Regions from separate parts of the Vreelandella lionensis genome, predicted to be linked through region 1. Evidence: predicted binding sites of a transcription regulator. Region 1 holds the regulator's gene; the other holds the start of a gene.
What was found. The regulator FliA, encoded in region 1, starts transcription of late flagellar genes. The targets are predictions, from matches to a motif close to CTAAAGTTNNNNNNNNNNCNGCCGATA.
Positions count from the first base shown of each region.

Region 2: the regulator FliA is predicted to act here: its motif matches at 2,134-2,160, upstream of ACIGG6_RS05515 (DUF4019 domain-containing protein).

Region 1 covers NZ_JBITWC010000008.1:101,430-105,842, reverse strand. The annotation lists gene flhF (flagellar biosynthesis protein FlhF) at 1-543, shown strand, start outside; gene ACIGG6_RS06880 (hypothetical protein) at 540-1,139, shown strand; gene ACIGG6_RS06875 (flagellar protein FlhE) at 1,311-1,661, shown strand; gene ACIGG6_RS06870 (RNA polymerase sigma factor FliA) at 1,688-2,389, shown strand; gene ACIGG6_RS06865 (motility protein A) at 2,429-3,244, shown strand; gene ACIGG6_RS06860 (flagellar motor protein MotB) at 3,249-3,920, shown strand; gene ACIGG6_RS06855 (sensor domain-containing diguanylate cyclase) at 3,944-4,413, shown strand, end outside.
Region 2 covers NZ_JBITWC010000006.1:140,956-145,368, forward strand. The annotation lists gene ACIGG6_RS05495 (tetratricopeptide repeat protein) at 1-301, shown strand, start outside; gene ACIGG6_RS05500 (DUF1456 family protein) at 312-782, shown strand; gene ACIGG6_RS05505 (class I SAM-dependent DNA methyltransferase) at 779-1,534, opposite strand; gene ACIGG6_RS05510 (GNAT family N-acetyltransferase) at 1,626-2,087, shown strand; gene ACIGG6_RS05515 (DUF4019 domain-containing protein) at 2,206-2,613, shown strand; gene ACIGG6_RS05520 (LysR family transcriptional regulator) at 2,623-3,510, opposite strand; gene ACIGG6_RS05525 (MFS transporter) at 3,666-4,413, shown strand, end outside.

The sequences.
Region 1 (4,413 bases):
TATACCCTGCGCTCCCTGTTCCAAGAAAGCACCTTAACCCATAGCGTGGGCATTCGTTTCCGCGGGCAAAGCATGCAGCTTTCCAGCGCCTATGTTGAAGCGCAGGACGTATCAGGTAACCCCGTATTGGCGTGGGTCGGTGAGGTAAGCGACCCTGAAAGCACTAAGCGAATCGTGCGCCGCTACTGGCTAACGCCTGCACGTTTGGGCAGCGATGTGTTAACGCTTTTAATCACTCAACTGCAGAGTGACGGACTGGCATCGCTCACCAAGCGTGCTTGGCAGCAGCTTAAAGAGGCCGACGGTGGTGATGTCAGCAGCGAGCTGCGCCTGCTGATGGCCAGCGGCGCGGCTGCAGTAGCTGGCCATCTAGATATCGTTGACGATGAGGACGCTCAGGCCCTGCGAGCCGATTTGCTGCGCTTGTTAGGAACCCAGCGCAAGCGGCGTGATACGGCACTGCTTGATGCATTAGTACACGTTCTGATGGCGCGCGATGCCATTCGTCAGCTAGGTAGCGTCAGTCGTGAGGGCGTGGTATGAGTGGCCAGGATCAGGCGGCTGGCCTGCGCAAATGGGCCGATTTACAGCGCCAGCAGCGCGGTGCTGATGAAGTCGGCCATAACGTGGAAAGTGACGAGACAGTGCCTGCCGCTCCCGTTAACGAAGAGGAAGCCGCCGCGTATACCCAGGAGGCTATGGCACCGACGGTAGCTGCTGCTGCCGAGCCTGCCACCGTGGCGCCTCCAAGACCGAAAAAAACGTTAGTGGTAGTAGGCTTACCTCATGCTGGCGCAGCGCAGGTGGACAAAGTGCGAGGTCGGCTGGGGCAATGGTCGGCCCTTGGGAGGCAATGGGCAGGTGACCCACAGGATTGGGATGTTCATATTGTCATGCCTGACAGCGCCTCGCTGACTGACTTAGCCGAGCGTTACTCACGCTGGGCGTTGTGGATCAACAGTGATGCTGACGCCTTTGCCACTATGTACCGAGTGTTGCGCCAATTACGCGAGCATGGCGGTCCGCAGCGTCTTCTAGCCCTTCATGAACCCCACCTGCCGCGCCAGGGGTTGCTGGATAATTTGGGCAATGCTTCCGCTCGTTATTTAGATATTGAGCTTCTGCTGCTGGCGCGCTAGCGGCGGGCCAGGGTGCATTTGTCGCTCAAGGGGAGAGTTATGCAGAGTTTGGCGAGTTGGGTAAGTAACGCTAAGCAGATGGCTATTGAGGCGTTGATAAAACCTGCAAAGTTGTTAACAGTAAGAAAAATGGGCTGTTTAGGGCTAGTAGCAGGGTTATGGTTTTTCGCGTTGAATACGCAGGCCGCAACCGGTAGTTGGAGCAGCCAAGTGCCTAGTGTGATGGTAGCAATGAGCGACCGTACCAGCAGCAGCCAGGCGATAACCCCGCCAGCGGGCGTCCCGCTGCGTAATGCTGCGCTGTCGCGAATTCAATGGCGCTTTGAGTCACCGCCGGGAACGCCTGTGAACGCTTGGCTATGTCATCCTGAACGCTGTGTTGCACTATCAGGCATGCGCGGTAGCACGACCGCTCTATCGGGAATGTTGGCGAGCGCACCGCTGTACTTTCGGTTTACGCTGCAGCCAGGGCAACGCCCTGTGCGAGTACAGGGGTTACAAGTGATCGTGAACTATCAGTAAAGGTTGTTAAGCCGCGAGGCACGAGGATGTATACAGCACAAGGCAGGATCAAACAGAGTGAGCTGTTAACTCAATACATGCCACTGGTGAGACGTCAGGCCTTAACGCTGCAGGTAAGGTTGCCCGCGAGTATTGAGCTGGATGATCTGATCCAGGCGGGTATGGTGGGCTTGTTAGAGGCATTAGGGCGCTTTGATGCTGCCCAGGGAGCAACATTTGCTACCTTTGCAAGCCAGCGCATCCGGGGCGCGATGATGGACGAGCTGCGCACTCGTGACTGGCTGCCCCGCAGCGTACGCCGCTCGGCACGGGCGGTAGATGATGCTGTGCGTCGTTTAGAGCAGCAGCTGGGGCGCCCCCCGGAAGAGGGGGAGATTGCCCGTGAACTGGAGATGCCGCTAAGTGATTACCAGCAACTGCTCAACGATACCAATAGCGGGCAATTATTGCCGTTCGAAGAGCTCATTGCGGATGGCGGCGAGCCTGCGGGGGACGACACTCACCGACAGCCGTTTGAACAATTATTGGATGAACAGCAGCGGCAAACGCTGATCGACGCCATTGAAGCACTGCCCGAGCGCGAGAAGCTGCTAATGGCGCTGTATTACCAAGAAGAGATGAATCTAAAAGAAGTGGGCGCTGTGCTCGGTGTCACCGAATCACGGGTTTCACAGCTTCACAGCCAGGCGGTGAGTCGGCTGCGTGCTCGCCTACATGAGACTAATTAACCCTCTCACTCACTAACCATAACCGGCGAGGAGCCGTTGATGAATCCATCTACGCTGATCGGTATATTTGCCAGCATGCTGCTGTTGGTAAGCGTTTTATTTTTTACCGCAGAGTCGCCCGAGAGCTTTATTAACCTCCCGGGGCTTGCCATTGTCATCACCGGTACGCTGGCGGCCACGTTTATCAGCTATCCGCTGAAAGAAGTGCTGCGTGTGGTGCGTCTGGTTGGTTTAGTTTTCCGCCGTGAAAACACCTATGTGCGAGATGACATCAATGAGTTGGTTTCCATGTCGCGCCTTTGGTTTAAGGGGGATGTTAGAGCGGTTGAGAAAGAACTGGAACATACCCGTAATCCGTTTTTGCGCACCGGTATTCAACTGGTCATTGCAAATACAAAAGAGGATGAAATCTTCGACATGCTGCGCTGGCGTATTGCGCGGCTGAAAGCCCGCGAGCATGCTGAAGCCCAAATTTTCCGCACCATGGCCACCTATGCACCGGCCTTTGGCATGATTGGTACTTTGGTAGGCTTGGTCAACATGCTCGAAGTGATGGACGCGGGTGACCTGGAAGTAATTGGGCCTCGGATGGCGGTGGCGCTATTGACTACCTTCTATGGCATCCTGTTGGCCAACTTGGTGTTTAAACCGATTGCCGTGAAGCTAGAGCGGCGTACGGAAGAGCGTCTTATCACTATGAACATGGTGCTGGAAGGCATTTCGCTAATTACCAAGCGCCGCCTGCCGTCGTTTATTGAAGAGACGCTTAATTCCTTCGTAGCGAATTACCACGACGAAATTCGTGACGCGAACGTTAAGCCTCGGCCCGATATGGGTTCCGCATTAAAAGGGTAGCGTCATGCTCGACCGCGATTCACGGCATGCTTTAGAGCTTCCCGCCGAAGTGGGAGAGAGTGACGAGAGCTGGCTGACCAGTTACCTGGATGTATTGACGCTGCTGATTACCCTGTTTGTACTGCTGTTGGCGCTTACGCCATCCGGCGGTGGCGAAGGGAGTGAAAGCAGTATCATGGATCCCTCGAATGCCGTTACGTCACTGCCATTGGCTAGCTTAGCCACAGGAATACTTCCCCGCCACGATGGCTTACATCCCCAAATGGCAGGGCTTGATATCCCTGGGGTGAGTGTCTCCCAGGGACAAGAGGGCGTTACGCTACGTATTGACGATAGCCTTTTATTTCCCAGTGGCAACGATGTACTAACGCCCCAGGGGCAAGTTGTGTTAGAACGGCTCTCTTCGGTGCTACAGACTTTTGATGGTCAAATTTCCATTGAGGGCCACACCGATAACGTGCCGATCGCGACCGCTCGGTTTCCGTCGAACTGGGAGCTTTCAGTGGGGCGGGCCATCGCAGTGGTACGCCAGTTAGAGCGGCAGGGTATTGCCATTTCACGTATGCGGGCCGTCGGCTATGCTGACACCCAACCCATGGAAAGTAACGCTACTGCGGAAGGACGAGCTGCCAACCGACGCGTTGAGCTGTTGCTGAAGCAACAGGTCGAGGGGTAAAGAGATATCTCGAGGCTATCTTCGTGTCGAAGCAACGTTCTCTACTTCAATCGTTTGGCGCTGTCATGGTGCTGGATGAAGAGTGTAGACACATTCAAGCGGTGAGTAACAATCTCACCCAACTGCTGGGCATGGCTGAGCCAGCACACCAGCCGCTGACGTTAGGCAGCGTGTTGGGCAAACGGCTAAGCCGTCGGCTAAGCAAGGAGCTCCAGGGGCAACAGCGGCTAGCGGGGCCATTAGCGTTTAGCCGTGGCGCTATTCGCTTTCAACTGCACGCTTACCGCACCGAGAGTAGCGTGATAGTGGAGATTGAGCCGTTGAACCCACTCGGCAAACGCCGCTTGTTGGGCACCGTCAACGAGCGGCTAATGCGCCTAGCGGAAGCCACCCAGCAAGAAGAGCTGTTGGATTATCTCGTAACGGCGGTGCAGCAGCTAACTGGCCATGACCGTGTCTCCGTTTGCCATTTCGACACCGATTGGCATGGACT
Region 2 (4,413 bases), on a different contig from region 1:
CGAGCACGAGAACACCGAGAAAGACCACCCGGAGCAGTGGGAAACCCTGGCCGACTTCACAGAAGAGCTAGAAGACGCGCTGCCGATCTACCAAAAAGCGCTGGATAAGGCGGTGGCGAAGCAGTCGAACGACCACATTGCCTCGATTGGTTTTTCCATGGCAGCGCTGCAAGTGGAGCTGGGCGACAACCAGGCGGCGATTGAACGCTTGCAGCAGGCCCAGGCCAGTGCCCACACTATTGAAGATAACGAACTCAAAGCAGAAATTGATGAGCTGCTGGCAACATTAACTACCGGTTAGGAACCTGATTTTGACCAATAACGATATTTTTCGCCGTATTCGCTACACCTTTGATTTAAAAGACAACACCATCGTGGATATCTTCGCGCTGGCAGAAGTGCCCGTTACCCAGTCGCAGGTCACCGCGTGGCTGAAGAAAGACGAAGACGACGCCTTCGTCACGATGAAGAACCGCGAGCTGGCCGCGTTCTTGAACGGTTTTATCAGCTTTAAGCGCGGCAAGCGTGAAGGCCCGCAGCCTGCGCCAGAATCGCAGCTGAACAACAACATGGTGTTTCAGAAGCTGCGCATTGCGCTGAACATGAAGGCCGACGATGTATTAGAAGTGTTTGAGCAGGTGGGGCTGCCGCTAAGCCATCATGAGCTCAGCGCGTTTTTCCGCAAGCCGAGCCATAAGAACTACCGTGAGTGTAAAGACCAAATGCTGCGCAATTTCCTGATGGGTGTTCAGCTTCAGCTGCGCCCGAACGATAAAGGCTAAGCGAGGCCCTCGCGCTTTACACACACGAAGATCGCATTGCCTGAGACGTTATCCCAGGGCGTGATGGTCTGGTAATCATGCTCAAACACGTGCACCTCGAAGGTAGGCTCCAGCAGGGCGATAAGCTCGCTAAAGCTGACCGCCACCATGGGGTGCTCGTCGTTCCACACCTGCGTTGCGCCTGCCTCTGTTTTTTCAATGCTTAGCCGTAACGACTGCCGCGCCCCTTGCCCGCTATAGTGCCAGCCCGAGCGAAAGCTAAACGTGGCGTCTGCCTGTTTAGTCGTGTGCTTAACGAACAGATCGTTATTAATGCGCTGCTTATCCACCCCGTTAAAGCAGAGCACGCCGCCCTCGCTTAAGGCGCGGTGGGCGCTGGCAATGCAGGCGCTTAGCTTCTCTAGACCATCGCTGTAGTGGATGGAGTAAAGAAAGCAGGTGATGAGATCCAGCGGTTCGTCCACCTCAAAGCTGCTCATATCCTGCAGTGAGAAGTGCGCCTCTGGGCAGCGTTGGGCGGCGATATCCAGCATCGGTTGGTTAATATCCAATCCGCTGCTGGTGTAGCCAGCATCCAGAAAATAACGCACGTGAGGGCCGGTGCCGCAGGCTAAGTCCAGATGGCGTTTGCCTGCGTTGCCAAAAATTTGGTGCAAGCGACGAATGGCGTTGCTTTGGGCCTGGTAGTCGATGTCGACGCACATCAAATCGTAGTAGCCAGAAAGGTCGGTGTAGAGTGCGTTGACGGACATAGTGGCCTAATGGTGGGGGGCTGAAATAAATTGGGTGGCGCATAGTAAACGAGCGGTTGGGGTTTGAGAAGCGAAGGCAGGGGAGCCACGTATGCAAATACGCGTTGAGACATTGGAAGAGCAAGACGTAATAACGCTGCTTGAAGAGCATATGGCCGATATGCACGCCACATCGCCACCTGAAAGTATTCATGCCCTTGATGTGGCGGCGCTCAAAGCGCCAGAGATTACCTTCTACTGCGCTCGGCGGGACGGCGTGCTGTTAGGTTGTGCGGCGTTGAAGGCGCTGGGCAACGGTCAAGCGGAGCTGAAATCCATGCGCACCACGAAAGCCTCACGCCAGCAGGGCGTCGCCGCTCAGCTATTAGCACATCTGTTGGAGGAAGCGCGCTCGCGGGGTTATCACACGGTGAGCTTAGAAACGGGGTCGATGGCCTTTTTCGAGCCTGCCCGGCGGTTATACGCCAAGTTCGGGTTTGAGTACTGCGGGCCGTTTGGTAGTTATCAACTAGATCCGAATAGCTGTTTTATGACGCGGCGGCTGACTGAGTGAATTTGCACTCTTTCACAGTTCGGCTAGCGCTTTAGGGCTAATGTCATTAAAGAAAGTCTGCGATGGTCCGATAACTACTTAAGTCGCACGTTTTTTATGATTGCCACACGAGGCTGCTATGCCAAAACCCCTTGCCCTATTTCTCTCCGCTATGCTTCTGGCGTTGGCCTCTCACGCGCAGGCATCCAACGAGGCGGCTGAAGCAGCCGCGCTGGCATGGTTAGAGGCGATTGATCAAGGTGAGTACGAACAGGCGTGGGAGAAGTCGTCGCCGCTGCTGAAAACACCGCTTTCCCCCACCATGCTGCAGCGGGTGGTGACGCTGGCCCGCAATGATTTAGGCAGCGTCGAGTCGCGGCGGCGTATCCGTATGTCGCAGTACACCTCGATGCCGGGTGCCCCCCGTAACGACTACAAAGAGTTCACTTTTCAAACTCAGTTCACGAACAACCAGCGCTTGGTTGAAGTAGTAACGCCACATCTGGAAGAGGGCACGTGGCGGGTGAGTGGATATTACGTGCAGTAACCCGCGTCGCTATATGCGCAGTGCATTCAGCACCATGGAAAAGGCCGTAGTGGGCTGGCGTCTGCTGGGATAATAAAGATAGTAACCGGCGAAGGGCTCACACCACTCTTCGAGTACGCGTTCTAAACGGCCTTCTTGAAGATGAGGGGAAAATTCGTCTTCAGGTAAGAAGGCAATACCTAACCCTTGCACGGCAGCATCCACGATGGCTGTAGATGTGTTTAGCACCAGCTGCCCCTCTACGCGCACGTTCAGCTCTTGCCCCTGGTGCTCGAATTCCCACACGTAAAGCCCTCCGCTAGAGGGGAAACGCTGATTAATACAGTTATGGTGGATGAGGTGGTGGGGGCTTTGGGGGCGTGAGTTGCGTTTAAAATAGGCCGGTGAGGCTACCGCTGCCATACGAAGCTCAGTGCTGATCGGTACGGCAATCATATCTTTATCTATGGTGTCGCCTAGGCGCACTCCCGCGTCAAAGCGGTCGGCTACTATGTCGCGAAACCCATAGTTCACGTCAAACTCCATGTGAATATCAGGGTACTGCCGCAACAGCGGTGTCAGTTTTGGAAGTAACACGTTTCTTAACACGTGATCTCCGCAAGTAATCCGTACTGTTCCCACGGGTTTATCACGAAACTCTGTGAGCAAGCTTAATTCAGCTTCGATGTCATCGAAATGCTGCCCCACGCTTGCCAGTAACCGTTCTCCCGCTTGCGTTGGTGTGACACTGCGGGTGGTACGGGCTAAAAGGCGAATATCGAGCTGATTTTCTAGGTTACGAATCGTTTGGCTAAGCGCGGATTGAGTGACGCCGAGACGCGTGGCAGCCCGGGTGAAGCTGCCTTCTCGTGCAACCATCACAAATGCTTGTAAGTCATTGAAGTTGCGCTTTGCCATTTTTATGCCCCGCTTATTGATTAGCTATTCTTATATCTTCAATAAGAATTGATTAGCTAGTCAACCCCTTATCGTCCTGTGAAAATCCAAACCTTAGCCAATGAAGTGGCTTTGTAGGCGTTTATGCGCAAAACCACACGCTGATGGAGGCGGATGTGCAACAGGACTTATTAGCCAGTGACGACGAACGCTTGCCAACCACCATCAGCAGGGTGAATGAGGGCAGCAGCCCTGCTTATTGGAGCGGTGTATTCGCGATGACGCTGTGCGTGTTCTCGCTTATCGCTTCAGAATTCATGCCTGTTAGCTTGCTCACACCTATTGCTGACAACTTGCGCATCAGTGAGGGATTAGCGGGGCAGGGTATTGCTATCTCAGGGGCGTTTGCTGTTTTCACCAGCCTATTTATTTCCGTGTTAGCGGGAAGCTTGAATCGCAAAACGTTGTTATTAGGTTTAACCGCCACGATGGGTGTATCGGGCGCCATTGTGGCGATGGCCCCTAACTACTTTACTTACATGGTGGGTCGCGCGCTGATTGGCGTGGTGGTGGGTGGCTTTTGGTCTATGTCCGCTGCCATTGCGATGCGATTAGTCCCTTTGCACCGGGTACCCCGCGCCTTAGCCATTTTTAATGGCGGTAATGCGTTAGCGATGGTGGTCGCTGCGCCACTGGGGGCGTATTTAGGGGCCTTGGTGGGTTGGCGCGGTGCTTTCTTCTGTTTGGTTCCTATCGCCATTATTACCTTTATTTGGCAATGGATAAGCTTGCCTTCTATGCCTGTGGAAAAGCGTGCTGGTGGGATGGGTAGCGCATTAAACGTCTTTAAGTTACTAAAAAAGCGTGTCGTGCTGATGGGCATGCTTGCTGTCGGCTGCTTTTTTATGGGGCAGTTTACGCTGT